Regions from separate parts of the Bradyrhizobium sp. SZCCHNS1022 genome, predicted to be linked through region 1. Evidence: predicted binding sites of a transcription regulator. Region 1 holds the regulator's gene; each other region holds the start of a gene.
The links. The regulator PhoB, encoded in region 1, activates phosphate uptake and scavenging genes when phosphate is short. The targets are predictions, from matches to a motif close to TGTCATNNANCTGTCAT.
Positions count from the first base shown of each region.

Region 2: the regulator PhoB is predicted to act here: its motif matches at 4,798-4,814, upstream of QX071_RS33330 (YbhN family protein).
Region 3: the regulator PhoB is predicted to act here: its motif matches at 1,567-1,583, upstream of QX071_RS04410 (DUF2794 domain-containing protein).
Region 4: the regulator PhoB is predicted to act here: its motif matches at 2,468-2,484, upstream of QX071_RS21105 (BtaA family protein).

Region 1 is NZ_JAUETT010000001.1:154,590-162,056, forward strand. It holds gene QX071_RS00695 (molybdopterin-dependent oxidoreductase) at 1-851, shown strand, start outside; gene QX071_RS00700 (Hsp33 family molecular chaperone) at 1,003-2,001, opposite strand; gene QX071_RS00705 (DUF559 domain-containing protein) at 2,144-2,344, opposite strand; gene QX071_RS00710 (hypothetical protein) at 2,285-2,425, shown strand; gene argF (ornithine carbamoyltransferase) at 2,422-3,348, opposite strand; gene QX071_RS00720 (aspartate aminotransferase family protein) at 3,345-4,553, opposite strand; gene QX071_RS00725 (GcrA family cell cycle regulator) at 5,041-5,553, shown strand; gene phoB (phosphate regulon transcriptional regulator PhoB) at 5,820-6,524, opposite strand; gene phoU (phosphate signaling complex protein PhoU) at 6,540-7,256, opposite strand; gene pstB (phosphate ABC transporter ATP-binding protein PstB) at 7,362-7,467, opposite strand, start outside.
Region 2 is NZ_JAUETT010000009.1:20,298-27,764, forward strand. It holds gene QX071_RS33320 (ABC transporter substrate-binding protein) at 97-1,341, opposite strand; gene QX071_RS33325 (hypothetical protein) at 1,468-3,426, opposite strand; gene QX071_RS33330 (YbhN family protein) at 3,547-4,641, opposite strand; gene QX071_RS33335 (ferritin-like domain-containing protein) at 5,024-5,530, shown strand; partial or broken gene QX071_RS33340 (MFS transporter) at 5,714-7,128, shown strand; gene QX071_RS33345 (hypothetical protein) at 7,150-7,467, opposite strand, start outside.
Region 3 is NZ_JAUETT010000001.1:970,491-977,957, reverse strand. It holds gene QX071_RS04420 (Bax inhibitor-1/YccA family protein) at 1-380, shown strand, start outside; gene QX071_RS04415 (GNAT family N-acetyltransferase) at 503-1,123, shown strand; gene QX071_RS04410 (DUF2794 domain-containing protein) at 1,186-1,554, opposite strand; gene QX071_RS04405 (DUF1223 domain-containing protein) at 2,209-2,973, opposite strand; gene acnA (aconitate hydratase AcnA) at 3,131-5,848, opposite strand; gene ccmA (heme ABC exporter ATP-binding protein CcmA) at 6,072-6,677, shown strand; gene ccmB (heme exporter protein CcmB) at 6,802-7,467, shown strand, end outside.
Region 4 is NZ_JAUETT010000003.1:344,019-351,485, reverse strand. It holds gene phnN (phosphonate metabolism protein/1,5-bisphosphokinase (PRPP-forming) PhnN) at 1-233, shown strand, start outside; gene QX071_RS21120 (pyridoxamine 5'-phosphate oxidase family protein) at 245-856, shown strand; gene QX071_RS21115 (hypothetical protein) at 882-1,103, opposite strand; gene QX071_RS21110 (YbhN family protein) at 1,515-2,423, shown strand; gene QX071_RS21105 (BtaA family protein) at 2,538-3,746, shown strand; gene QX071_RS21100 (hypothetical protein) at 3,888-4,076, shown strand; gene QX071_RS21095 (NAD(P)H-dependent oxidoreductase) at 4,689-4,961, shown strand; gene QX071_RS21090 (hypothetical protein) at 5,077-5,295, opposite strand; gene QX071_RS21085 (quinone oxidoreductase) at 5,517-6,491, shown strand; gene QX071_RS21080 (hypothetical protein) at 6,564-6,839, opposite strand; gene QX071_RS21075 (XRE family transcriptional regulator) at 7,001-7,467, opposite strand, start outside.

The sequences.
Region 1 (7,467 bases):
GAAGCGACTTCGCCACGGCACTGCGCAGCTTCATCGGCGCCAATCCGCAAGCCGCATCGCTCGGCGCGCTGATCCTGTATCACACGCTCGGCGCCACACTGCCCGACGGCACGGCCGCGGCGGCGCCGCTCTGGCAGGCGGCACAGATGTGCGCGAAGCGCGACCCGCAAGTCGTGCGGCGCGCGCTTGGCCCTGACAGGCCGATCGCAGATCATGAGCTGGGCGATGCGCTGTTCGATGCCATCGTCGGCTCGCGCAGCGGCGCCGCGATCACCACGCACGCTTACCAGGAGGTGTGGTCGCTCGTTGCCCATCCCGACCGCAAGATCCGGCTGGCTATCCCGGCGCTGCTGGATTGGCTCGATCGGCTCGATCCTGCTCAGACGACCGCGCCTGAGGACTATCCGTTCGTGCTCGCGGCCGGGCAGCGGCGCATGTTCAACGCCAACCAGATCTTCCGCGATCCGGCTTGGCGGCGCGCCGACCCGGACGGGGCGCTGTTGGTCAATGTGCACGATCTCGAGGCGCTCGGGGCCGGCGATGGCGAATGGATCGCGGTCCGCTCACCGGCGGGACGGGTGGTGGTCCGCTGCAAGGCGGACGACAGCATTCGCCAGGGCCAGCTCGCGCTACCGCACGGCTATGGCCAATCCTATCCCACGGACGACGGGGAGCGACTGAGCAACGGCCCGCGCATCAATACGCTGACCGACAGCCTCAACCGCGATCCAATCGCCGGCACGCCTTATCACAAGCACGTCGCGGTGCGGCTGGAGCGGCTGACCCCGGCCGAAGCCGCGGCCGCCGAGGCGCGCTCGCAACGAATTCATGGAGCGGGGACGACGATGTGACGATGCCATGAGCTGGGCTGCCTCCGCGTCGTTGCGAGGAGCCGGAGGCGACGAAGCAATCCAGAATCGCGGAAGCGGGTCTCTGGATTGCCTCGCTCCGCTCGCAATGACGAAGGCAGCAGCGCGCGGACTCATTCGCGCAAAGCGCGAACTAATTCTCCGTTACGCCGGCTTCGTGCGGCGTGAACTGATAGACCGAGGAGCAGAACTCGCAGGTGACCACGACCTTGTCGTCCTTCACCATGTCGGCGCGGTCCTGGGCTGAGAAGCTCTTCAGCATGTTCGCCACCGCATCGCGCGAGCAGGAGCAGCGCGCCTGCAAGGGATGCTCCTTGAACACGCGCACGCCACGCTCGTGGAACAGCCGATACAGCAGGCGTTCGCCGGACAGCGCGGGATCGATCAGTTCGACATCCTCGACAGTCGCGACCAGCGACTGGCCCTCGACCCAGGCCTCGTCCTCCTCGACCGTGTGGACCTCGGTACCCTCGGGCGCATCGCCCGGATGCAGATCGGCCTGCCGCGCACGCTCCGGCGCCTTCGGCAGAAACTGCGTCAACAGCCCACCGGCGCGCCAACGATGCTTGCCGCCGCTCCATTCCTCGCCGACCGCAAGCCGCACGCGGGTCGGGATCTGTTCGGAGCGCAGGAAATATTCGTGCGCGGCCTCTTCCAGGCTGCCGCCGTTGAGCGCGACCAGACCCTGGTAGCGGCTCATGTCCGGCCCCTGATCGATCGTCATCGCCAGATGGCCCTTGCCGAGCAGGGAGCCGGAATCCTTGGCCTCGGACAGCCGGGCTTCGTCATAGCGCGCATAGGCGCGCAGCCGGTCAGGCGCCTGGAAGTCGACCACCAGGAACGAGACCGGGCCGTCGGTCTGGGTCTGCAGGATGAAGCGACCCTCGAACTTCAGGGACGAGCCGAGCAGGGTCGTCAGCACGATCGCCTCGCCCAGCAGCTTGCCGACGGGCGCGGGATAAGCGTGCTTGGTCAGGATATCGTCGAGCGCCGGCCCCATGCGGGTCAGCCGTCCCCGCAGATCCAGCGCTGCGACCTCGAACGGCAGCACGGCGTCGTCGACCGGCACGGCCGACGGCGCGCGGATATCGCTTTGAAGTTTGATTTCAATGTCGGGAGAATTGGCCATCATGGGCCTCTAGATGGGGTCGATGATAGTAAATGGAAAGGGGCGATGGACCTCTGCTCTCGCGCCGAGCTCAGTGCACCCTCTCCCCTTGTGGGAGAGGGTGGCGCGATGACGCGCAGCGACAGCGCGCCGGGTGAGGGGTCTTTCACGCCGCGCCGAGCCTTGCGAGAATATCTTCCATGACAGCCGTTCGACGCTGCAGCACATCATTGTTCCAATACCGCGCAACAGCGAACCCCTCGAGCGCGAGTACATGATCTCTTGCGACGTCAGTCGCCGATGACGCGTGCTGGCTTCCATCGATCTCGATCACGAGCCGCCGTTCGAAACAGACGAAATCCAGAATATACTGCTTGAACGGGCGGCTCGTGATGAATCGCGGCGCACCTACGGCGAGATCGTTCGTCAGCTCGTGGAGCGGCCTTAAGCTCCCGCCCCAAAGCACCAGGCCAGAATGCCCTTCTGGGCATGCAGGCGGTTTTCGGCCTCGTCGAACACCACCGATTGCGGGCCGTCGATCACCTCGTCGGTGACCTCCTCGCCGCGATGGGCGGGCAGACAGTGCATGAAGATCGCGTCCTGCTTTGCCAGCGACATCAGCTTGGAATTGACCTGATAGGGCTTGAGCAGATTGTGGCGATGCTCGCCGTCCTTGTCGCCCATCGACACCCAGGTATCGGTGACGACGCAATCAGCGCCCGCAACCGCCTCTTCCGGATCATGGCCAAGGCGAATATCCGCGTTCGTGGCGCGGATGAAATCCTTCATCACCTTGCCCGGCGCGAGCTGCGGCGGGGTCGCGACATTGAGCCTGAAGTTGAAGCGCTCCGCGGCGTGGGCCCAGGAGGCCAAAACGTTGTTGTCGTCGCCGCTCCAGGCCACGGTACGGCCCTCGATGGACCCGCGGTGCTCCTCGAACGTCATCACGTCGGCCATCACCTGGCAGGGATGCGAGCGCCGCGTCAGCCCGTTGATGACGGGCACGGTGGCATACTCCGCGAGCTCGAGCAGCGCATCGTGGCTCAGGATCCGTATCATGATGGCATCGACATAACGCGACAGCACGCGCGCGGTGTCGGCGATGGTCTCGCCGCGGCCGAGCTGCATTTCGGCGCCGGTCAGCATGATCGACTCGCCGCCGAGCTGGCGCATGCCGACGTCGAAGGAGACGCGGGTGCGCGTCGAGGGCTTCTCGAAGATCATCGCCAACACCTTGCCCTCGAGCGGCTTCTTCGCCGGCTCGTGCGCCTTCAGCTTCTTCTTCATGTCGCTGGACAGCGCGAGCATGGAGCGCAGCTCGGGTAGCGGAACCTCAGATATGTCGAGGAAATGACGGGGGGTCTTACTCATGACGCGGCTGCCTGCTTCGACTGACCGCTCGATAGCGCCGTACAGGCGCGATCGAGCCGCTGCACCGACTCTTCGATCTCGGTTTCGTTGACGATCAAGGGCGGCAGGAAGCGCACCACGTTGTCGCCGGCGCCGACGGTCAACAGCTTCTCGTCGCGGAGCGCCGCGATCAGATCGGCCGACGGAACCACGGCCTTGATGCCGATCAAGAGACCTTCGCCGCGGACCTCGGAGATCACCTCCGGGTGGCGATCGATCACGGCGGCGAGCTTCTGCTTGAGCAGCAGCGACATCTTGCGCGCGTGCTCGAAGAAGCCCGGCGCCAGCATCACGTCCAGCACCGCATTGGCCGCGGCCACCGCCAGCGGGTTGCCGCCGAAGGTCGAACCATGCGAGCCCGCCGTCATGCCGGCCGCAGCATCGGCCGTGGCGAGGCACGCGCCGATCGGGAAACCGCCGCCGAGCGCTTTCGCCAGCGACATCACGTCGGGCTCGACCCCGAGCCAGCGATGCGCGAACAGCTCGCCGGTGCGGCCCATGCCAGTCTGCACCTCGTCGAACACGAGCAGCAGGCCGTGCGCGTTGCAGAGCTCGCGCAGGGCCTTGTAGAAGCCCAGCGGCGCGGTGCGCACGCCACCCTCACCTTGCACCGGCTCGATCAAGATGCCCGCGGTGTGCGGGCCGATCGCCTTCTTCACCGCTTCGAGATCGCCGAGCGGGACTTGGTCGAAACCATCCATCGGCGGGCCGAAGCCGTCGAGATATTTGGCCGAGCCGGTGGCCGCGAGCGTCGCCAGCGTGCGGCCGTGGAACGCGCCCTCGAACGTAACGATGCGGTAACGTTCCGGATGCCCCTTGGCGGCGTGATGCTTGCGCGTGATCTTGATCGCGCATTCCATCGCTTCGGCGCCGGAATTGGCGAAGAACACGTAGTCGGCGAAGCTCTGCTCGCACAGCCGCGCCGCAAGCCGCTCGCCGTCCGGGCTCTTGAACAGGTTCGACATGTGCCAGAGCTTGGTCGCCTGCTCCTGCAGCGCCTTCACCAAATGCGGATGCGCGTGACCCAGCGCATTCACGGCGACGCCGGAGGTGAAGTCGAGATAGCGCTCGCCATTGGTCGCGATCAGCCAGGCGCCCTCGCCGCGCTCGAAGGCGAGATCGATCCGGGCAAATACGGGGAGCAGATGCGACGCGACGTCCGTCATGGCTGATCACTTGAGCTGACGGGCCGGTCAAGACGCGCACGAGGAGGCGCAAAGCAGCGCCATCGCGCACCCGGGACCCGGCCCTGGAAAACAAAATGTGCCGCCTTTTCAAGGCGGCACGGACAACTATTGTATGCGCAGGACGTTCGCTGTCAACACGCGTGAGCCAGCCGCCTCAGCGCGGAACAGGTGGGGTTTCCGGTCGATGACAGTGCTAAGCGTTCCCGGTCCACATCGACGGAAGGTGTGGACGGTGGCCCCCGACTCTTGCGCGGGAGTCACGGCATATTGTAGCGTTTTTCGCATCGAGTACGACATCTCGTGCAGCAGGTCTGATCCTTAAGAGTTCGGTGGTTCGGCGTACACGTCCGGGCGCGCATCTCGCGCCCGGCGAGGGCTAAGGGATTCTGCGAGCAGGGATTTTCGTGAGTTTGGCACCGCAGCGCTGTCCCGAAACTGGCCAGCGAAACGCGAAGGGAAAGGTGCGATGACGGTATTGACCTGGTCAGACGATCGCGTCGAGCAGTTGAAAAAGCTCTGGGAGGCCGGACTGTCGGCCAGCCAGATCGCAGCGGAGCTCGGAAATGTGACGCGCAACGCCGTGATCGGCAAGGTCCACAGGCTCGGCCTCTCCGGTCGCGCCAAGAGCCCTGCCGCCGCCGCTCCGCGTCAGCGCAAGGCGCGCCCCGCTCAGCCGATGATGCGGGTGGCCCGCCCGGTGGCGCGCGGCAATACCGCGCTCGCCCAGGTGTTCGAGGTCGAGACGGAGCCCGATCCGATCACCTTCGACAATGTGGTGCCGATGAACCAGCGGCTGTCGCTGCTCGAGCTCCGCGAAGGCACCTGCCACTGGCCGGTCGGCGATCCCGCCAGCGCGGACTTCTTCTTCTGCGGCGGCAAGGCGCTGAACGGCCTGCCCTATTGCGCGCAGCATTCGCGCATCGCCTATCAGCCCGCGGCCGATCGCCGTCGTCACCCCGGCAAGAGCCCGGCACGTTGATCTGTTGCGCATCTTGGACGCGCTGTTAGCTCAGCCATCAGCTGTCGTCCCCGCGAACGCGGGGACCCATAACCACCGGCGGGCGTGGTTATGATGGATGTTAGCTACAGCTGCAGCTCTATCATCAGCATTTGCGGTTATGGGTACCGGCGTTCGCCGGGATGACGGCGGCGCACGTTGCAAGCGCGCTTGTCATGACAAAAAAGGCGGAGCCGAAGCTCCGCCTTTGATCGGTCGCTGTTTGTCGCTGCGCGATCGCCCTCAGCTCACGATTCCGCCTTCGCGAAGCGGTCGTCGAGCGCATAGCCCGCGCCACGCACGGTGCGGATCGGATCCTGTTCGCGTCCCGGATTGAGCAGCTTGCGCAAGCGTCCGATGTGCACGTCCACCGTACGCTCGTCGATGTAGATGTCGCGGCCCCAGACGCTGTCGAGCAGCTGCTCGCGGCTGAACACGCGGCCCGGATGTTCCAGGAAGAACTCGAGCAGCCGATATTCGGTCGGCCCGAGATCGATCGGCCGGCCGGAGCGGGCGACGCGGCGCTTCTCGCGATCGAGCTCGATGTCGCCATAGGCGAGCACGGTGGCGAGCCGTTCGGGGCTCGCGCGACGGAGCAGACCCTTCACGCGGGCCAACAGCTCGGGCACCGAGAACGGCTTGACGATGTAATCGTCCGCCCCGGTGGCGAGCCCGCGGACCCGCTCGCTCTCCTCACCGCGCGCCGTCAGCATGATGATCGGCAGCTGCTTGGTCTCGGGCCGGGCGCGCAGGCGCCGGCACAGCTCGATGCCGGACAGCCCCGGCAGCATCCAGTCCAGCACCACGAGATCGGGCACCCGTTCCTTCAGTCGCGTGTCGGCGTCGTCGCCGCGCGCAACCGTCTCGACCTCGTAACCTTCGGTCTCGAGATTGTAGCGCAGCAGCGTCGTCAGCGCTTCCTCGTCTTCCACAACCAGAATGCGCGCACTCATCGCTCAGCTTCTCTCTCAGTTTCCGGGGGCGGTGGCCGCGAAGGACGTCATGTCGCCCTTCGGACGCTTGTCGATCATCGGCTGGCCTTCGATCATGTAGAACACGGTTTCCGCGATGTTGGTCGCATGATCGCCGATCCGTTCGATGTTCTTGGCGCAGAACATCAGGTGAATGCAGAACGAGATGTTGCGGGGATCTTCCATCATGTAGGTGAGCAGCTCGCGGAACAGCGAGGTGCAGATGGCGTCGACCTCCTCGTCGCCCTTCCACACCGTCATCGCCGCCGGCAGATCGTGGGCGGCATAGGCGTCGAGCACCGACTTGACCTGCGACTGCACCAGGTCGGTCATGTGCTCCAAACCGCGGATCAGCTTCAAGGGATGGAAATCGCTCTCCAGCGCGGCGACGCGCTTGCCGATGTTCTTGGCGAGGTCGCCGATCCGCTCGAGGTCGGTCGCAACCCGCATCGCGCCGACGATCTCGCGCAGGTCCACCGCCATCGGCTGCCGGCGGGCGATGGTGAGCACCGCGCGCTCCTCGATCAGCCGCTGCAGACTGTCGATCTCGGCGTCCGTCTGGATCACCCGCTCGCCGAGCGCGACGTCGCGCCGCACCAGCGCGTCGACGGAATCCACGATCAGCCGCTCGGCCAAGCCGCCCATCTCCGCGACCAGCCGCGTCAGCTCCTGCAGGTCGCTGTCAAACGCCTTGACGGTATGTTCACTGGCCATCTCTATCTCCTCGGCAATGCCGTCGTAGTCCGGCGCGTCAATTCGGGTCTCGCTGCCTCAGCCAACTGCCCCTTGCCGACCGATGCAAGGGGTCCGTTTCCGGCATCAGCCGAAGCGGCCGGTGATGTAGTCCTGGGTCCGCCGATCGCTCGGCGAGGTGAAGATCTTGCTGGTATCGTCGAACTCGATCAGCTCGCCGAGATACATGAAG
Region 2 (7,467 bases), on a different contig from region 1:
CCGGGTTCAGCCTTGACGGGCTGTCCCGGAATGACGGTACTTGTGACGCAGTAAAGATAGCCAAATACAGATCCGAGAGCGGATCCAACTCCGGCCCTACTGCGACAGCTTCACGAAGTCCGGAAACTTCAGTTTCCCTTCCGCGATCGCCGGCGGCCACACGGTGACCTGCTTGCCGCTCTGCCACTGGAAGACGAGACCGGTGACGTAGCCGGGACCCGACTTGAGCCCGTGGGTGAACTCGTCGTCCTTGCCGTAGAAGGCGAGGCGGCCGATCGTGCCTTCGTAGTTCGTCTTCTCGAGCTCGGCGACCATCTTGTCCGGATCGGTCGAGCCAGCGCGCTTAATCGCTTCCGCGATGATGTAAACGTCGTCGTATCCGGTGTAGCCGGTATAGGCGGGCGGCGTGCCGAACTTGGCCTTGAAGGCCTGCGCGAACGGCTTGGTCTTCGGCGTCACCGCGACCTCCGGCGTCGCGACGGCCAGCGACGGAATACCTTCGGCCGCGCCGTTGGTATCGTTCCAGAAGGTCGGGCTGAGCGCCTGCGCGCTGATGCCGAACATCGGCACCGGCACCTGTTGGTTCTTCCACTGCACGGTGGGCTGTACGCCGACGTGGGAGATGCCGGTGACGATCACGTCCGGCTTCTTGGCCTCCATATTGTTGAAGATCGGCGTGAAGTCGGTGGTGTCGGGCGAGAAGCGGATGTGCTCGACCACCTTCAGCCCGGCCTTGGGCAGGCACGCCTCGTAGCCGACGTCCAGCGGCTTGGTCCAGGCCGCGTCCTCGCTCATGATCGCGGCGGTCTTGAACTTGAGCTGATCGGCCAACAGGTCCTTGGCCGCATCGCAGACCAGTTGGGCCTGCGCCGCCGAGGTCAGGTAGCCGTGAAAGGTGTATTTGTTTTTCTCATAGTCGTTGTGGATCGCCTTGGTGATCTCGTTGGATGCCGCGCCCGGGGTGATCAGCGGCAACTTAAGCCGCGCGGCCCAGGGCTCCAAGGCCAGCACCACCTCGCTGATGTAGCTGGCGATTACGGCCGACACCTTGTCCTCATTGGCGGCGCGCTGGAAGGCGCGCACGGCATCTGCCGACGATGAGTGGTCGTCGTAGGTGACGATCTCGATCTTGCGCCCGAGCACGCCGCCTTTGGCGTTGATCTCATCGGCCGCGATCTGCGCGCCGCCGGGCGTGGCGGCACCGGCGATCGCCTGCACTTCGGCGATCACGCCGATCTTGATAGGATCGCCGGACTGCGCGTATACAGGCGCGGTCAGGCAGAGGGTCGTGGCCGCGGTCAACATGGCAAGCGGCGGCGAACAGGCATCGAACCGAAGCATGCGTTTCTCCCTTGACGATCTTGTTGGGCCAACTTGTTAGTTGTGCCGCGCGCGTATAGGTCGCGCGCATGTCAAGTGTAAGCCGCGCTCACGCGGCTTGGAAAGCGCGTTCGGATCGATCTTGGCCTATTGCTGCACTGCGCTTGCGGGCGGCAGCGGCTCGCCGCTGATGTTGGGCTCGGCGGCGTCCAGGCTGAGCACCTGGGCTGCGGCCGGAAAGGCCGCATCCGCCATCGCCGCGTGCCCTTCGGCGGACGGGTGTACCGCGCCGCCATAGACCGCCGACAGCACACCCCAGGTCGCATCGTGGATATCGGAGGGCTGCATCGCAGCCGGCAGGCCTTGCGGATAGGTCATCGCGGCAAAATAGCTGTCATTGGCATCGCGGATCCAGCGTGCCCGCGGCAGATAGGCCCGGTACTCGCTGGCGCCGCGGCCGCAGCGCAAGGGGTCATTGGCGGCATTGACGATGTCGGGATCGAAGCTGTCGCCCTTGGCAGAGAAGCAGTCGCGGTCGAATACGGGATCGCTCGCGGCGCGCGCGCAAAAACCGTGGTCGGCGAACGCAGCCTGATGCGCATCGACAAAGGTCATGCGGTCGCTGCGCGGATCGCGGCACAGCACGCCGCCCTGGCACTGCGCCAGTGCCTTCAGGGTCGGCAGGAACTCGTTCTCGACAAAGGCGGTGACATTGGCGAGCCGCTGCGGATCGGCGGAGAAAGCGGGATGGATGTCGAACCCCGCCCGCCCGCCAGGGCAGGGCGTACCGCCACTGGCGAGCGCCGGATTGCCGTAGGACGTGTAGATCACATGCGAGAGGTCGCCGACCAAGGGCTTGAGGGCCTCGCGCAGCTTGGCGAAGCCCTGCGGCAGGTCGCGCGCAAGCTCGGCGCGGGAATCCTCCACCGAGCCGATCAGGCCGATGCGCTTGAACAGGGTGCGCTCGGTCGGCGTGTCCACGATGACGTCGGACACGAGACCGGAGAAGTTGATGTCGTTGGCGCCGATCGACAGCAGCACGAGGTCGAGCCGGCGATCCGGCTGGCGCCGCTTGGCCGCCGTGAGTGCCTCGCGCAATTCGGAAAGCTGGCCGTTGACGCTGCTCTGGCACGTCGCGATCGAGCGGCCGGGCGGGCATTCGCGCGCCCGCTGGCTGCCGAACAGGCCGTCGGCAATGGTGGCACCAGTGCAGGCGAGCGGCAGATAAGTGACCGCGATGTGCGGATAGCGCACCGCGAGCGCGAGCGCCGTGCGGGTCTGATAGCTGTAGAGCGAGCGATGGCAGGCTGCATTGAACCAGACGGCGCTGTGGCGCTGCCAGTTCTGCAGCGTATCCGGCGCTTCGCAGGCACGGCCGCCTTTGAAGCCGGCGCGGCTCGGCCGGTAATATTGCCCGGTCGCGCCGCCGAGATAGGAGCGGAAGCAGAAGCCTTCGTCGGCCAGCGCGATCGCGCGGTCGGGATTGCCCTCTCCCGAGGCGATGCTGTCGCCGAGACCGGCGATGAAGATGTCGCGCACCTGGATGCCGGCGGATACCCGTTGGCTGCCGTCCGCGCTGGAGACGTCGACCGTGGCGACGGTCTGACGGCCATAGCGGACACGCAGGTTGACCGGCTCGGCACAGTCGAAGGTCGAGCTTTGCGGACCGTCACCATCGTCGAACGACCAGGCGCAGGTGGCGCCGACCGGCACCGCGCCCGTGAGCCGCACCGTGATCGGGTGATCGATCGGGGTGAGATAGCTCTCCTTCACATTGTCGCGGGTGCAGGGCTCGTTGACGCGGCCCTGCAGATCGATGCAGAGCCGGTTGACGATGTTGCGAGCCCAGCCGCGGCCGTCGCTCTGCAGTTCGAGGCCTTGCTCGGCGGCGAGGATGCTGCGGTCGCGCGCAGCGTCCACGTGAAGCAGGAAGTCGCGCTCCTCGCGGAACAGGCGGAAACGGTTGCGCACCTCCCAGCTGATCTGCATCGGGGCGGCAGTGACCGGGCTGTTGATCTGGGCGCCGACCAGCGAGGTCGGAATCACGGAGAGCGCGGGCGCGAGCAATGCGGCCGCCAGCAGCAGGCGAAGGGAATCTGGGATCATGGCGCGACGTTTCACGGCAAAGATGCGGCGGAAATAAGAGGGCCGCCTGTCAGATCAAGCCGATTGCCTGGGACAAGTCAGCCATGCCTCAGCTCGGTGCTGCGCCGACATCGCGTCGGATCAGCGCCGCGAGTGCTGTTTCAGCCGCTGCGGCAGCGGGGCCGGCGCAGGAGTTGCCGTGGCTTGAGGCGGCGTGACATGGCGGCGGGATACGTCGTTGAGCTTGCGCCGTTCCTGCCAGGGCTGCACGACATTCATCCAGAGTTCCCGGAACCCCATGATCGAGATTGCCGTGGCGAACGGGATGACGAAATAGAGGACGCGGAACACCAGCAGCGTGGCGAGCAGCTGCTCGCGCCCGAACTGCGGCAGCGCCACCAGCATCGCCGCGTCGAACACGCCGATGCTGCCCGGCGCATGGCTGGCGAAACCCAGCAAGGTGGCCAGGATGAAAACCACCGAGAGCGACATGAAATCGATCGGCGGGTCGGAGGGCACCAACAGATACATGGCCAGCGCACAGAAGCCGAGATCGACCACGCCGATCAGGATCTGCACAAAGGTCAGCCGGGTCGAGGGCAGCACGACTTTCCAGCCGTTCTGGCCGAGTTTGCGGCGGTCCTTGCCGGTCGCGAGCCAGCCGAGATAGGCGAAAATCGCCAGAACGAGCCCGACGCCGATCAGTCGGTTCACCGCCTCCGGCAACTGGTCCATCGTGGAGGCGGCGGACGGGTGCAAGATCATGCCGATGCCGAGCACGAAGATATTACCGAGCCAGAAGGTCAGCCCGGACAGAAAGCAGATCTTGGCGACGTCGATCGCGCTCAGTCCATAGTCGGAGTAGATCCGGAAGCGAATGGCACCACCGGTGAAGACGGTAGCGCCGATATTGTGGCCGATCGAATAGCTCGTGAAGGATGACAGTGCCGCGATCCGGTAGGGCACGTGCTTCTTGCCGATCGTCCGCAGGGCGAAGAAATCGTAGAAGGTCAGGGTACAAAACGCACCGACGACGCAGAGTGCGGCGAGCGCGATGTGTCCGGGAGGGATGTCGGCCAAGGCGGTCAGGATCACGCCGCCGTCGACCCCCCGGAGCGTGCGCACCAGGGTGGTCACCGCGAAGGCGATGATGGCGAAGCTTGCTGCGATTCCAAGCCGCTTCCAGCCGATCCATTTCTTGAAACCGCGCCCGAGCGCAGTCAGCAGACGCTGCATTCATCCTCCCGGCGGGGCGGCACCACAGATGTGAAGAGGGGCGAAACCATTACTCGATGGCGGGCGGGAATTCCATTACGGAGAGTTCCTTACGGCAAAACACGCCTCTTGTGCAGTCCTTGACAAGGCCGGCTTCAGCTTTCGAACGTGCTGACCCGTCATACGTCGGTCACATAATGTTGACGCCCTGGATTTGTCACAATCACGTCGCCGCCAACGTCCGATTGCGCCGCGCAGTTCCGCAAATGGGGCACGCTCCGATGTTTGTGCTGTGCCGGAACAACGGGCCAAGCCACCGGTTAGCCGAGCGCAGACCACCAGATGAACGCGCGAAAACGATGGCCGGGAGCCAACGGCGTTCCGAGCGCAAGGAGGCGAGACAATGGGACTGTTTACCAAAGACATCAAAACCATGAACGACCTGTTCGTTCACCAGCTGCAGGACATCTATTACGCCGAGAACCAGCTGGTCAAAGCGCTGCCGAAGATGGCCAGCAAGGCCAGCGATCAGCGGCTGAAACAGGGATTCCTGACCCACCTGGATGAAACCAAAACGCACGTGCAGCGGCTCGAGCAGGTGTTCAAGATGCAGGGCATCGAAGCCAACGCTGTCGACTGCCGGGCCATCGACGGGATCATTGAGGAGGCCGAGGAGGTGGCCGGCGAGGTTGCCGACAAGGCCGTGCTGGACGCGGCTTTGATCAACGCCGCGCAGGCCGCCGAGCATTACGAAATCGTCCGTTACGGCAGCCTGATCGCCTGGGCCAAGCAGCTCGGCCGCAAGGATTGCGCGACCATCCTGCAGAAGACGCTCGACGAGGAGAAGGCGACGGATAAGAAGCTGACCAGCCTGGCCGAAGGTGCGGTGAACCTGCGCGCGGCGAGCTGATCTCTCGCCCGAAAATGGTTCAGCTGAGGCAAAACGCCGCGCCGCGCGCGGCGTTTTGGCGCCAGGCATTCCTCATGCTTCAGCCGCCATGGCGCATGTGATCGATGGTTCGACCGATATCGAAGCATCGTGGTGCGCGCCAGGGCTAATGAACAGGCCGTCCTCAAGATGAGAGGTGCCGGCATGACTCGCTTATCGCTCGCAACAGATACCTCACGGCTAGCCGCGGCGCGGCAAGCTCCGCCATCCCGGCTGGCGAGCGCGCTCACATTGACCGCCATGAGTCTCGGCTTCGGCGTCGTCCAGCTCGACGTCACCATCGTCAACACCGCGCTCGCCAGCATCCGATCTGCCCTCGGGGGCGGCGTGGCTGAGCTGCAATGGGTGGTGAACGCCTATACGATCGCGTTTGCCGCCTTCATCCTGACCGCGGGGGCGCTCGGCGATCGGCTCGGCGCCCGACGTATCTTCATGGGCGGATTTGCGCTGTTCACGCTCGCATCCATCGGCTGCGGCCTCGCGCCCGACGCCATCAGCCTGATCGCGCTCCGCGGCATCCAGGGCCTGGGGGCAGCCGTCCTCGTTCCGAACTCGCTTGCGTTGCTGAACCATACTTATGCCGATGCCAAGCAACGAGGGCGTGCGGTGGGAGTCTGGGCCGCCGGCGCGAGCCTCGCTTTGACTGCCGGCCCCTTCGTAGGCGGCACCTTGATCGCGCTGGTCGGCTGGCGCGCCATCTTCTTTGTCAACGTGCCCATTGGTCTTGCGGGACTTTGGCTCGCGAAGATCTATGCGCAGGAGACGCCGCTCCATGCCGACCGCTCGGTCGACCTGGCCGGGGCAGGCTGCGGCGATCACTTCGCTCGGGGCGCTCGCAGCGGCCGTGATCGAAGCCGGCGCACGGGGCTGGACCGATCGCGCCGTCCTGCTGGGTTTCGCCATCGCGATCGGCGCAGGCGGCGCCTTCGTCTGGCAGGAGGCACGCACCCTGCAGCCGATGCTGCCCTTGATCTTGTTTCGCAACCGCCTGTTTGCGCTGTGCGCGCTGGTGGGCCTGTTGGCCAACGTCTCGATCTACGGCCTGATCTTCGTGTTCAGCCTGTATTTCCAGGAGATCAATCACCTGTCGGCGTTCGCGACCGGGCTTGCCTTCGTGCCCATGCTCGGTGTCGTGTTCCCGGTCAATCTGGCCGCGCCGCGCCTGGCCGAGCGGATCGGGCCGCGCGCCACCATCGCGCTCGGTGCAACGCTGTCGGCGCTGTCTTGCCTGGCGCTGCTGCGGACTGCACCGGGAACGCCTTATTGGGCGGTCGGTCCGCAGCTGATCGGTGTGAGCAGCGGGCTCGGTCTGCTCGTGCCGCCGTTGACCTCGACCCTGCTTGGCAGTGTCGAGAAGTCCCGGTCCGGCGTGGCAGCCGGCGTGTTGAATGCGACGCGGCAGACCGGCAGCGTGATCGGAGTGGCCTTGTTCGGCGCTGATCGGGCAGCCGGATGCCTTCATCTCGGGGCTCCGATGGTCGCTCGTCATTTCTGCCGCGGTGCTTTTGACGGCCGCGGGAGTGATCCGCTGGGGCGGGTCGGCGCAGCATGGGCGATGAGGCGCGACGAAGGAGAGGCGATCACGCCTTCCGTAACGCGAAATTGGCCCCGCAAAACGCCATCAATGCGCCGAGGCCGAGCGCGGCAATGCCGGCCAGCACGCCCGCGATCGAAGGTGTCGGGCTTGGTCCAGACAGCGTCTGGCCGGCGCCGATCAGGAGCAGGACGCCGATGCCGATCAGGAAGTGCTGCATCCGTTTCGGGATATCTCCGGAAACGGCACTATGCATCAGGCTCGCGATGAAATAGCCGCCGGCGAACGCAACGGTTGCGATCAGCCACCAGGCGATGGCCGAGCCGGCCGGCATGAACGCCCCGGTGTCCGTCCGCCACAGCCC
Region 3 (7,467 bases), 820 kb from region 1:
CCTCGATCGTGCGGGTGTTCTTCATCACCGCGGCGACCTTCGGCGCGCTGAGCCTCTACGGCTACACCACCAAGCGTGACATGACCGGGTTCGGCTCGTTCCTGTTCATGGGCCTGATCGGCATCGTGATCGCAAGCCTCGTCAACCTGTTCCTGGCGAGCTCCGCGCTGCAGTTCTTTGTGTCGATCATCGGCGTGTTCGTGTTCGCCGGCCTCACCGCCTGGGATACGCAGCGGCTGAAGAACGAGTACATCTACGGCTATGCCTCGGCCGGCGGCGACGTCGCTGAGCGCGCAGCGATCACCGGCGCGCTGTCGCTGTACCTGAACTTCATCAACCTGTTCACGCTGCTTCTGCAGCTGCTCGGCCAGCGCGACTAACAACGGCGAAGGCCAACCTGTTCAAAGCCCCGGCTTCTGGCCGGGGCTTTTTTTGTTGGACCTCGGGCAGCTCTCTGCGCCCCCATCAAGGGCACGAAGACCGCCCCATCGAACACTTGCCCATGGAAGAACTGGCGGGAAGACTTGCCGGGAAGACCTGCCATGTTGGAAGGCGGTTGAACGTGGGCCGGCCCCTGATATGGTTCCGGTCCATGTCAGAACTCGAAATCCGGCCGACGAGCGAGGCCGACCTTGCCGCCATTACCGCGATCTATGCGCAGGCCGTGCGCGAAGGCACAGCGACCTTCGAACTGGAGCCGCCGGATCTGCCTGAGATGACGCGTCGCTTCCGTGCGTTGACCGACGGCGGCTTTCCTTATTTGGTCGCGGTGCAGGATGGCCGTATCGCCGGCTACGCCTATGCGGGGGCCTATCGGCCGCGCCCGGCCTACCGCTTCACGGTCGAGAATTCAGTCTATCTCGATCCTGCAAGCCATCGGCGCGGGATCGGCTTGCGGCTGATGCAGCAGCTGATCTCGGAATGCGAGGCCCGCGGCTTCCGCCAGATGATCGCGGTGATCGGCGACTCGGCCAACGCCGCCTCGATCGGCCTGCACACCCGATGCGGCTTCCAGATGATCGGCACACATCCGAACGTCGGACTGAAATTCGGACGCTGGCTCGACACGGTGATGATGCAGCGCCAGCTTGGCCAAGGCGCCGATACGCTGCCGGCAACCTGAAAATCCGCCCCTCATTCCGGAACGTGCGCGGGCCAGCGGCCTCGGCGTGGCGGCCGACGCGGTCACACCAGCGCCGGCTTGCGATCGATGACCAGGAGAACCCGCTCAAGTTCGTGGCCGCGGCGCAGGATCAGCCCCGTGGCCGAGATCACGCTGTACATGCCCTGCTTGCGGGCGAGCCGCGGGTCCTTCTCGATCCGGTAGAGGGGAACTTCCGAGGCGCGCCGGAACACTGAAAAGACCGCGCGGTCGCGTAGAAAATCGATCGAATAGTCCCGCCACACGCCGTCGGCGACCATGCGGCCATACAGATTCAAGATGCGGTTGAGTTCGAGGCGGTTGAACGTCACCCGATTCGGGATCGCCGCGGCGACGTTGCGGGCCGCCGCGCGGTTCTCGCTCGGGTCGGCATCCTCCGGTACGAGGTTCATTGAGCGTCCTCCTGTCATCTGCATGACATGATCGCGCCGTCCCTCAACGACCGCAAGGGACTCTTGAGGAGACTCGCGAAGGCGCTCAAAGCGACCCTGGGCCACTCATGATGATCGCCGGCGATTCTTGGTGATTCTTGGCGAGCCAGATCCGCCCTGTGTCGTGCAGCCTGCACGCAATGCGGGTCCGTCACGGGATCGTTAGCGGAATCATAATGACGCCCCACTTCCGCCAAGCGTCCGCCCCTCCAACCAAACATAACGTTGCGTGTGCGTTGGCCCGGTCCTTTCGGTTCCGGATTCCTCAGCCCCCAGCCCCCCGGGGTCGTCAGGATCGGGCCTATTCACTCCTCCCGACATCGAAGGATGCCATTGAAGGACCGACGAAAGTTGGTCCTTTTGCTTTTGGGGGTATTCCTACTCCGCGTCCGACCTTCGCATCTAGCGGGGGCGAGCTGGTTGCGAGCTGCGGGTGCGAAGAGCTCCGGCAGAGTCTTGATCTCAGCGCGGCCTCGAATCGAAGATGGTTGCGCAGACCTGCTGAGCGGAACCCGAACTCGCGATTTTCCGACCGACGACAGTCGCAACGCCGACCGCGAGAAGCGCCAACGCCTCAGCGTGCGTGCAAATCCGGACGTGGGATCGGATCAAACGTCAGTGAAGTTCGGTATAGGCGGCGCCGAGCATGGGGCCGGGACGGTCTCGCGTCCCGTCCTGCACGTAGACGACGGCGCCATCCACGCCCTCATGGGCGATCTTGTCGATAGGCACATTCCAGTGTCCCGGCGTCCCATTCCAATCGCCGACCTTCAAGAGATTGCGAACGACGTTGTAATAGGTCAACTCGCGGCCGGTGTTCTCGCCACGGCTGATCGAGATCGGGATAGCCTTGGAGATCGAGCAGAGCCACACCTCGCCGCGCTTGTGCGCAGCCTGCTCCTTTGCGGCCGCGACGCTCACGGTCAACTCATCGCCCTGAAGGACCAGGCTGACCGGCACCGACATTACGGCGCCGCCGCGCATCGTGTCTTCGATCGCGCCTTCGATCGCCTCGCGATCGCTACCGATGACGTGAACCGAGCCGTTGATGACGGCCTGCGGCGTGTAGACCTCGCGGTCGCCGCGCATGCGCGAATAGGCCCGCTGGCGGGCTGAGAACCGGGAATCGGCCAAGGTGTCCTTCCAGCCGAGATAATCCCAATAATCGATCGGCATGCTCATGGCGATGACGGTGGGATCCTGCGCCAACTCGCCAAGCACCTTGTCCGCCGGCGGACAGGACGAACAACCTTGGGATGTGAAAAGCTCAACTACCGCGCGAGGATCGGCTTGGGCCGGTCGAATGACGGCGATGATCGCACAGACCCCGAGCGCCGCGCCCGACCACCAAGACGTCCTACCACCCATCATCCCTGCCATGGTCGCATACTACCCGTCACACCTTGCCGCGTTGACACCGTCCCGAAATCGCCTCGAGGCACGATGGTATACCGAACACAAAAGAGGCGGCCCATGTCATAGGCCGCCTCCCGCATCACCTGCCACTCACTTCAGAGTGAGCCAATCTGTCGCACCCTCACGCCGCGAGCTTGCGCAGCACGTAGTGGAGAATGCCGCCGTTTCGATAGTAATCGAGTTCGTCGAGGGTATCGATCCGGCACAGCAGCGGGACCTGCTGCGTCGACCCCTCAGCCGAGGTGATCTCGGCGGTGAGCGTTTGGCGAGGCTTGAGATCGCCCTGCAGACCCCTGATGGTGACCTTCTCGTCACCCTTCAGGCCGAGCGACTGCCAGGATGTACCCTCCTGGAAGGTCAAGGGCAGTACGCCCATGCCGACCAGGTTGGAGCGGTGAATACGCTCGAAGCTCTGGCAGATGACGGCGCGGACGCCGAGCAGCCGCGTGCCCTTGGCGGCCCAATCGCGCGACGAGCCGTTGCCATATTCGGCGCCGGCGAACACCACCAGCGGCACGCCCTCGGCCTGGTACTTCATGGCAGCGTCGTAGATCGGCATCTGCTCGCCGTCGGGCCAGTGCTTGGTGAGACCGCCCTCGGGGATGCTGCCGTCGGCGCCCTTGAGCATGAAGTTCTTGATGCGGATATTGGCGAAGGTGCCGCGCATCATGACTTCGTGATTGCCGCGGCGGGTGCCGTACTGATTGAAGTCCGCGGGGCGCACCTGATGCTCGCTGAGGAATTTGCCGGCGGGCGAGGTCAGCTTGATCGAACCGGCCGGCGAGATGTGGTCGGTGGTGATCTTGTCGCCGAACAGCGCCAGGATGCGGGCTTCCACCACGTCCTTGATCGGCTCCGGCTCCTTCTTCATGCCCTCGAAATAAGGCGGGTTCTGTACATAGGTCGAGCCCATGTTCCAGCGGTAGGTCTCGCTCTCGACCGTCTTGATCTTGCGCCAGTTGGTGTCGCCCTTGAACACGTCGGCATAGCGCTTCTTGAAGATCGACGCCTTCACGTACTTCTTCATGAAGTCGTTGATTTCCTTGGTCGTCGGCCAGATGTCCTTCAGGTAGACCGGCTTCTTGTCCTTGCCGATGCCGATCGGCTCGACCGCAAGGTCCTTGGTCACAGTGCCGGCGAGCGCGTAAGCCACCACCAGCGGCGGTGACGCCAGATAGTTGGCCTGCACGTCCGGCGAGACGCGGCCCTCGAAGTTGCGGTTGCCGGACAGCACGGCCGCAGCAACGATGCCGTTATCGTTGATCGACTTCGAAATCTCCTCCGGCAGCGGGCCGGAATTGCCGATGCAGGTGGTGCAGCCGAACCCGACCAGGTTGAAGCCGACCTTGTCGAGGTCCTTCTGCAGGCCGGAATTGGCGAGGTATTCCGCCACGACCTGGCTGCCCGGGGCGAGCGAGGTCTTCACCCAGGGCTTGGCCTTGAGGCCCTTGGCGACCGCGTTGCGCGCGAGCAGGCCGGCCCCGATCAGGACGCTCGGGTTCGAGGTGTTGGTGCAGGAGGTGATCGCCGCGATCACCACGTCGCCGTGACCGAGATCGAAGTCGCGGCCCTCGACCGGGAAGCGGTGGGTGGCGTCCGTCTTCTTGTACTCGCCAGCCAGCGCGGTGGAAAAGCCTTCGCCGACCGCCGGCAGGGCAATGCGGCCTTCGGGCCGCTTCGGACCGGCCATCGAGGGCACGACGTCGCCGAGATCGAGCGTCAGCGTCTGCGTGAATACCGGATCGGCCGACTTCGCCGTACGGAACAGGCCCTGTGCCTTGGCATAGGCTTCGACCAGCGCAACACGCGCCGACTTGCGGCCCGAGACCTTGAGGTAATCGATCGTCGCGGCATCGACCGGGAAGAAGCCGCAGGTCGCGCCATATTCGGGGGCCATGTTGCCGATCGTCGCCTTGTCGGCCACGGAAAGATTATCGAGACCGGGGCCGAAGAACTCGACGAACTTGCCGACCACGCCGAGCTTGCGCAGCATCTGGGTCACCGTCAGCACGAGATCGGTCGCGGTGACGCCTTCCTTGAGCTGGCCGGTCAGCTTGAAGCCGACCACGTCGGGCAGCAGCATCGAGAGCGGCTGGCCGAGCATGCAGGCCTCAGCTTCGATGCCGCCGACGCCCCAGCCGAGCACGGCGAGGCCGTTCACCATGGTGGTGTGGGAATCGGTGCCGACCAGCGAGTCCGGATAGGCGACCTCGAAGGTGCCCTTGGTGCGGCCGACCGTCATCTTCTCCTTCTTGGTCCACACCGTCTGCGCCAGATATTCCAGGTTGACCTGGTGGCAGATGCCGGTGCCCGGCGGCACCACGGAGAAGTTGGTGAAGGCCTTCTGGCCCCATTTCAGGAATTCGTAGCGCTCCTGGTTCTGCTTGTATTCCTCGGCCACGTTCTTGCCGAACGCCTTGTTGTCGCCGAAGAAGTTCACGATGACGCTGTGGTCGATGACGAGATCGACCGGCACCAGCGGGTTGATCTTCTCGGCATCGCCGCCAAGCTTCTGCATCGCGTTGCGCATCGCGGCCAGATCGACCACCGCCGGCACGCCGGTGAAATCCTGCATCAAGACCCGCGCGGGGCGGAAAGCGATTTCATGCTGCAGCGTCTTCTTCTTCAGCCATTTGGCGACGGCGAGAATGTCGTCCTTGGTCACGCTGCGACCGTCCTCGTTGCGCAACAGGTTCTCGAGCAGCACCTTCATCGAGTACGGCAGCTTGGAGATATCCTTCAGACCGTTCTTCTCTGCGGCGGGAAGGCTGTAATAGACATAAGACTTCGTACCGACCCGAAGGGTCTTACGGCTCTTGAAGCTGTCGAGCGAGGTCATGCGTGGAAATCCCAATTGATCGTTATACCCGGAGAGGGTACCCAAGGACCGTCAGCGCAAAGCGCCGGGTGGCTTGCAGCGGGGGTTTGTGTGCTGCATCAAATCCGGGCTTATAGAAGCTTTCTAACTGCGCCGCCACAGAGACGAGCAAGTCGCGACGTGGCATCACCCACAAATTCTGAAGTGCTAGCCATCGGATTCAGAGGGCTGTAACGGACGGACCATGCAGCTGTTGGGAAGCGATGTCAGATGTGTGCGGGGCGGGCGCGAGGTGTTCGCGGGACTCACCTTCCAGGCCGCGGCAGGCGAAGCGGTGGCGGTCACCGGGCGCAACGGTTCGGGCAAGACATCCCTGCTGCGGCTGATTGCCGGGCTGCTGCTGCCGGCCGGCGGCACGATCGCGATCGAGGGCGGCGAGGACGAACTGACGGTCGCCGAACAGGCGCATTATCTCGGTCATCGCGATGCCCTGAAGCCAGCGCTCAGCGTGCATGAAAACCTATCCTTCTGGACCGATTTCCTCGGCGGCGGCGCGGTCCGCGCGACCGCCGATTGCCTTGCCGCGGTGGGGCTTGCGCACGCGACCGATCTGCCGGCGGCGTATCTCTCCGCCGGCCAGCGACGGCGGCTCTCGATCGCCCGACTGCTAGCTGTGCACCGTCCGCTGTGGCTTCTGGACGAGCCGACCAATGCGCTTGATGTCGCGGGCCAGGCGATGTTTGCCGATCTCATGCGCGCGCACCTGGCCGCGGGTGGACTGATCGTCGCCGCCACCCACGGGCCACTCGGCATCGACGTGCGCGAATTGCGGATCGGGGGGATGGGATGATGGATCGAGGCTGTTTTTCGTGCACGGCGGCCGTTCTCCCCTCCCCCTTGCGGGGAGGGAGCGCAGCGAGCGCGGGGAGAGAGCCTCGCTCTCGTACTAAGCCTCTCGCCGAGGCGCTCCCCGCATGACCGCGCTTGATGCCCTGATCCGCCGCGACATCAGGATTGCGCTGCGCGTCGGCGGCGGCGCACTGATCGGCGTCCTGTTCTTCCTGACTGTGGTCGTGCTGATGCCGTTTGCGGTCGGCCCCGATCTCGCGCTGCTGAAGCGCCTTGGCCCCGCGATCCTCTGGCTCGGTGCGCTGCTGGCCAGCCTGCTGACGCTCGATCGGCTGTTCACCGCCGATCACGAGGATGGCTCGCTCGACCTGGTCGTGATGAGCCGTACGCCCCTGGAGCTCGCCTGCGCCGCCAAGGCCCTGGCACATTGGATCGCCGCCGGCCTGCCGCTCGTCGTGGCCACCCCCGTGCTGGGTCTGCTCCTCAACCTGGATGCAACGGCGACGGGCGCTATCGCGCTGACGTTGCTGGCCGGCACGCCGGCGCTGACCTTCATCGGCATGATTGGCGCGGCACTCGCCGTGACGATGCATCGCGGGGGCCTGTTGCTTGCGGTCCTGGTGCTGCCTTTGTCCATCCCCGTGCTGATCTTTGGCGTCGCGGCCTCCCAGGCCGCAATCGTCGGCCCGCTACCATTTGGCGCACCCTTCTCCATTCTTTGCGCACTTTCTTTGGTCAGTTTCGTGGTGGGTCCTTTTGCTGCGGCAGCGAGCTTGCGGCACGGACTCGAC
Region 4 (7,467 bases), on a different contig from region 1:
AGCATGTGCTGGTCGTTGCCGTGACCGCTCCGGAGGAGGTGTTGGCCGAACGATTGGCACATCGACATCGCGCAAGCGACGGCGATCTTGGGGAGCGCCTGCATCGGACCGTTCCCGAAGGCGCGCTCGTAGCGGATGTCACGATTATCAATGTCGGAGATCCGAAACAGCACGCCGGAGCGCTGGTGAGGATCATCCAGGGCGAGCTTGGCGGCGGATCTGAAGCAAACTAGCGAGAAAGTGTATGTCGATCATCACCACGATTGAGCAGCTGGAAGCGATCTACGGCAAGACCGGCCTGACATCGACCGTGAAGGTTGCCGATCGGGTGACGCCACATTATCGCATCCTGATCGAGAGGTCGCCTTTCGTTGCGCTCGCGACCTGCGGTCCGGAAGGGATCGACTGCTCACCGCGTGGTGACCTGCCGGGATTCGTTCGTATCCATGATGAAAAGACTTTGATGCTGCCGGACCGCCGCGGCAACAATCGCATCGATTCCCTACGCAATATCGTCCGTGATCCGCGGATCGCCTTGCTGTTCCTGATCCCGGGATCCGGCAATACCTTGCGTGTCAACGGCCGCGCACAATTGTCGGCAGATACGGCGCTGCTCGCCTCCTTCGAGATGGATGGCAAAACGCCGCGCAGCGTTCTCGTCATGGCTGTCGAGGAGGTCTATTTTCAGTGCGCACGTGCGATCGTTCGTTCCGATTTGTGGAACCCGAACAAGCGCGTCGACCCAAGAGAGCTCCCGACCCCCGGCCAGATTCTGGCTGCCATGAGCGCGAATGAGGTCGATGCCGAGCAGTATGACCAGGAGTGGCCGGAACGCGCCCGGCATAGCTTGTGGTAACGGCCTGGTCGTTGTCGAAGCCTTCTCAGGCCGCAACGTCGAGGAGCCGCGATGAGCCTCGGATCAGCACCTTTCGGCCGGCGTGCGTGAGCAAGGGCGTACCATCGACGCTCGCGACGAGCCCCGCAGCTTCGAGCTGATGGACGATGAAGCTGTTGACCTTGCGGCGTTCGCGCGCGGGAAGACGCAGCGTCTTGAGCGTCTCCCATTGGTCCTGCGTCAGGTCGTGGTCGAATTCCGCGTTCATGTTGCCTCGAATGGCGATTGTCGTGCGGCCTCTTACCGAGCCCGCATGACGAAGATGCGACCATCATGCACAGGGATTTGCACTGGTCTGTTCAATATGGGTTGATGCTGCAGTGCTTAGTTCAAATTCAAATGATCAACCGCGCCGCAATGTCGCATTGGATGAGGAACGATGTCCCGCCACGGAGCGTCGATGGTCGCGTACGGAAGAGGGTATGCGGACAAACGTCTGCAACGGTAAATTAACTGTCACATCAGCGTGTCAAAGGGCGCCATGAATCGACCCGAATCGGCTGGTGCATCCGCGCCGCCAGGACCTCATAGGCTCGCCGTCCTGCCCGACGATCAACCCGAGGCGGCGTTGAGCCGCAAGGCCTGGCTCCGAGGTCTTGGTGGCCTCGCGGTCAGTGTGATCGTTGCCGTCGCTGCGATCTATGCGCTCACCCGCGCCGTCAAGAAGCTGGATATAGCCCACGCGCTGACGATCGCTGAGAATACGGACATCCGGCTGATCGCACTGGCCCTGGCGCTCATCATCTTGTCCTACGCGAGCCTGACGCTTTACGACCTGCTCGCGCTTCGCACGATCGGCCGAGGTGATATTCCGTTCCGCATGGCGGCACTTGCAAGCTTTACGAGCTATCCGATCGCCCATGGTATTGGGGCCGTCGCTTTGATCGCTCCCGTCATCCGCTATCGAATCTATTCCCGCTACAAGCTTGGTGCGATCGACATCGCGAATATCAGCTTTCTGACCGGCCTCACTTTCTGGCTCGGCAATCTGACGGCCCTGGGACTCAGCCTGATGATCGATCCCGATGCCTTCGGCTGGGTTGAGTATTGGCCGCCGGCGTTGAATCGGTTGGTCGCAGCAGCATTGCTCGCCGGAGTGTTTGGCTTCGTGGTTTGGAGCTGGCCTGGACGGCGCAGCAAGCGCTGGCCGGTAAGGCTTCCGTCCGGGCCCCTGGTCCTGCTGCAGATCCTGATAGGCCTGTTTGATTTGAGCACCGCCGCGCTCGCCATGTACGTCTTGATCCCGGCGGAGCTCGATATCGAGGTCTCGCGGTTGATGGCCGTGTTCATCGCGGCCACGTTACTGGGCTTCGCCAGTCATGCGCCGGCCGGCATCGGGATGTTCGATGCGACAATTCTGCTCGGCCTCGGAAGTGACGATAAGGATCCCGTGCTTGCGGTGCTGCTGATCTTCCGGATTCTTTACCATTTATTGCCGTTTGTGATCGCACTGGCATTGTTCGGCAGTGTGGAGGGGTGGCGAACCTTGCGCCGCGGTCGTCGCACTGTCCTGAGATCGGACGATTGATCGCGTTTTCTGCGCGACTTTTTCAAGACGTGCGTACGAAAGGATGTAGTCCGTCTGTCGCATAACTGCATTGCGTCCGCGCTACCATTGCCGAATCGGTGAGCCGAGGCATGGATGACGACGCAACTGATCGCCGGGACGGCACGCGGCAGCAGGCATGAGAATGCGATGACGCTCTGGAACAGGGCGCTCGCGTTCTCACTACAACGTTTGATGCACACCCAAAGCTGGGACGATCCGCAAGCGGACCTCGCGGCGTTGCAATTGCCGCTGGGGTCCACGATCGTGGCAATGTCCTCTGGCGGTTGCAACGTGCTCTCCTATCTCACCGCGCAGCCGGCGCAGATTTATGCTGTCGATCGCAATGAGGCCCAGCTCGCGCTGCTCAAATTGAGGCTTGCGGGCGTGCGTGCGTTCGCCGGCTACAACGAGTTCTGGGAATTCTTTGGTGACGCAGCCTCGCCCGCGAATGCAGCCCGCTACATCCGGAAACTACGTCCGCTCCTCGATGGGCATGCGCGGAGCTATTGGGACGGTCGCAATGTTCTCGGGCGGCAGCGATACACCTATTTCACCGACGGTCTCTACCGCCACGGACTGTTGGGTCGCGCGATCGGTTTGGCTCATCTGATTGCACGTGTTCTTGGGATTGATCTCGATGCCCTGCTGAGGGGGGCGGTGGATTCTCCGGAGCGGCTTGAAGCGATGGCGCGCCTTGATCGCCTGTTTCATTCGATGCCGCTGCGGCTCATGATGGACGTCCGGATTTTTCTGTTCGGTCTCGGTATTTCGCCGCGACAGCGGGCGCTCCTGAAAGCGGAAGCGCCGCTCGATAGCGTGCTTTACCAGCGGTTGCGGCGCTTGCTCGAGGGTAGCTCAGAGACGGCTAACTACTTTGCCTGGCAGGCGCTACGCCGCGCCTACACTGGCGCCGACGACCGCTGCCTGCCGCCATATTTGCAGCGTTGCCATTTCGCTCGGATGCGCAACGGTGTCGGCGTGATCATCCCTGTTCAAGGCAATATCGCGCAGCTTCTGGACAGCTTGCCGGCGCGTGAGGTCGACGCTGTCTTACTGTTGGATGCGCAGGACTCGATGGACGCTGACGAGATCCAGGCCTTGTGGACCTCTATAGATCGGGCGGGGAGCGAGCGCGTGCGCATCGTATTTCGCACCGCGGGCAGCGTGTCCCCTCTGGATGCCATTGGGGCCGCGGCACTCAGGAACCGATGGCATCGCGACGAAGAGCGAAGCACGCTTGGCGCTGAACTGGACCGCTCCGGGATCTATGGCGGCTTTCATTGCTACGTCAGGCGCGTATAGGCGGATATCCATCATGCATTCTGGTGCGTTGCGATGGGCTTTGGAACCGGAAGATTCCGTCTCAGCACGATGCCGTGACCAAAGCGGCGTGGTCTGCTAAAAGATGCATGGCGCTGGTTTCGTACCTCTCGGGAGTGAGGCATGAACAGACTCGTGGAAATCCGCAATCAGGAGCATTTCTGCCGCGAGCGTGCGGCATTGGACGTTCAGCGGCGTATGTTTTGGCTGGCGCAAGCGGAGGAGTGGGAGAGGAGGGCGTTAGAGGAGATCGCGCTTCACTTCCGTGAGTGCAATCTGAACTGGAGCGACGTGCACGAGCTGACGCATTAGATGAGATCCAACTGACTTACTGGCGCTCGTCGATTCCGAAGCCCGCAAGCGAGATCGCCGCGGCATGACCCCGACTTCGGAATAGGAGCACTGGGGCGTCGAACGGCGTGCCTCAAAAAAGATCCGCGACTTCATCGTGACGAAGACTAACGCTTGTCGCACGCGCACTGCCAGCGAAGGCAGCGCTTCCTGACTTGAGTTTTATGTTAGTGACGTAAAGCGGGCCGGTGCACGCTGTGCCTGACCTCGGCTCCGCAATCGGCGCATTCGTAGACCAGGTCGATCCTGGCCGAATTCCAATGCGGCTCGATCTCACGGACGAGCATCGGCAAAATTCCGAGACAACCGGGGCAGACAATCGGAGCCAATCCTTGCTCGTCGCCATGTCTGATATAGGCTGGCATTTTCGCTTCCTTCGAAAGTGGCGCGCCCCAACTCCCGCCCATTCTACTGAGCGGGTGCAAAATTCCTGATCAACTGTTCCGAACGGATAAGGAACGGCGGCGGATTGTGCGCGGCTGTGACCTTCAGGTAACATCCGGGTCGTTGGCCGGTTCCAATCAGCGCCGGGAGCGCGCCGCGGTTGGAGCAGACATTGGTGCGGGAGAGACAATGAAGACTTTCATCGTACTCGCTCATCCCGAGCATCAGAGCTTCAATGGTGCGATGTATCGGGCGGCGATGGAGGCGCTGAGCGCCCAAGGGCATGAGGTCAGAACATCGGATCTCTATGCGATGCGGTTTGACGCCGCATCGGGCCGGCATAACTTTCTTACCGTCAAAGATCCGGCTTACTACAAGCAACAGACGGAAGAACTATACGCGTCCGAGAACCATGGCTTCGCCTGCTCGCGCCGCAGATCGTATACGCTCCGGTCCGGCTAGAGCAAAGTGAGAGAGTTGAACTGCTGAAGTCTTACGCCGACCGCGCTTAAGCGAATCGCGTCGGAGCAGCCGATCGAGATCGGCATCTACTGAGACACAAGACGTCTTGCAAAGCTCAGCGCTCCTCCATCATGGTGAACACGAAGCCGGTCAGAGTTGCGCCGACGGAAAAGGGGAGGGTGACCATGCCGATCAGGATTGCGAAGGTCTGATGAGGCGTAGAGCTATGCGCGATCAGGCGGGCAATGCCGAAGTTGTCCGCGAATGTCAGCAGAAGCCCGACGCTCAATCCGAGCGCCGTTCCCATCAGGGCATGACAGACAAGTTCGAGCAAAATGGCCGGCCTCGGCAATGTTCGGCGTTTCCTCGGAAGCATGGCTTCGCCTCTCAATATCGGGCGGAAAACGCGCTGCCCTCTGGCCGGTTCCTCCAGGTAAGCCGCGGATCGACAGCCAAGCTCAAACGTGCGGATCGGGACCGATCCGCACGACTGGCAGCGTCGTACCGCAACTGCGAACGTCGGCTGATACAGGATTAACTCGAAGGGAGTAACGCATGACGCATGCCATCCGATTTCATCAAGCAGGCGGACCCGAGGTGCTTCAATGGGAGGAGGTCGAGGTCGGCAAGCCCGGTCCGGGTGAGGCACGCATCCGCCACACGGCGGTCGGGCTCAATTTCGTCGACATCTACAACCGCTCCGGCCTTTATCCCGCTCAGTTGCCGAGCGGCCTCGGCAGCGAGGCCGCAGGCGTGGTCGAGGCGGTGGGAGAAGGCGTCACTGACCTTAAGGCCGGCGATCGTGTCGCTTACGGTTCATCTCCGCTCGGGGCCTATGCCGAAGCACGGCTGATCCCAGCCGCCAGCCTGCTCAAGCTGCCCGATGCGATCGACGACAAGACGGCGGCGGCCATGATGCTCAAGGGTCTCACCGTGCAGTATTTGATCCGGCAGACCTATCGCGTGAAGGCGGGGGACACCATCCTGCTGCACGCCGTGGCGGGTGGGGTAGGCTTGATCCTCAGCCAGTGGGCCAAACATCTCGGCGCAACCGTTATCGGTACTGTCTCGAGCGATGATAAGGCCAGACTGGCCCAGGCGCATGGCTGTGGGCATACGATCGTCTACACCCGCGAGGACTTCGTGAAGCGGGTGGATGAGATCACCGGCGGCAAGAAAGTGCCGGTCGTCTATGATTCCGTCGGCAAGGACACCTTCCTGAAATCGCTGGACTGCCTGGCTCCGCTCGGCGTTGCGGTCCTGTTCGGCCAATCCTCCGGCGCGGTCGAGCCGCTCAACCTTGGCTTGCTGGCGCAGAAGGGCTCATTGTTCGTGACCAGGCCGACCTTGTTCACCTACGCAGCAAAGCGCGACAATCTGGTCGCAATGGCCAAGGAACTGTTCGACGTCGTCCAGTCCGGTGCGGTGAAAATCGAAGTTCATCAAACCTACCCGCTCAAGGATGCGGCCAGGGCCCACGCTGATCTCGCTGCCCGCAAGACGACGGGATCAACCGTGCTTCTGGTTTGATTGCAATGCAGGTAAGCGGCGGCGCATCCGGTGGCGCCGCCGGTACTGAGCCTTCCGGGCGAGCGCCAGGGGTCACGCCCGCTCGTGCTTGCGAAGATCGCGCAGATAATCGAACTTTGCAGCCTGCAGATCGGCCTCGTCCTGCTCGATCTCCGGGAGAGCCGCTTCCGAGAGGATGTCGGTCGTCACATCTTCGACCGATCGGTCGACGACCTCGTGAATGAAGCTGATATTGGAATATTCCCCGGACGCGATGCGCGCGACCACGTCACGCCGCGTCATCTCGGGATCGACCACGGCTTCGCGTCCGCGCCGCCCGTAGTCGATCATCACGACAAAATATTGCATGCAGAGCAATTCACCTTCGGACCTTCCGGCTGTAACTGCCATAATTTCCGAAAATCAGAATTTTGTCAAGCGCGAAATTCGGACGTCCGGAAGCAGGGGCACAGGCTGAGACCTGTGCCCAAGCGAGCATGCAAGCTATTCCCCATCTGCTTCAGGGCGCTTTATCTGCTTGAGGCCTTGCCGGCCGACTTGGCCTGCCGGGTTCGGGACGCGGTCTTCGACCGCATCCGCGCGATCTGGCCGCGCGGCAGCGTGACGCAGATTTCGCCGATCCATTCGAGCTTTACGCCGATGATCGGCTTGGCGTTGAAACTGATGAGGTTCACCACGGAGGGCGACTTCCCCCGCTCGATGGTCTTCAGATAGCGTTCGCCGGTCTTCAGCCGCACGACGGCCTCTTCGCCGTAGAAACTCGACAGCGGGTGCCGCTGTTCGCGATAGACGACGATGACGTCCCCGTTCTCATATTTCGGCAGCATCGAATCGCCCGTCACTTCGAAGGCGATCGTCTCTTCCGAGATTGGAAAGGGCACAGCGACCTCGCCCAGGCCCTCGGCCGGAACTTGCTCATATTCCGGCTCGATCACCGCCCCGGCGCCGACCCGTCCCATGATCGGCACGGCATTCA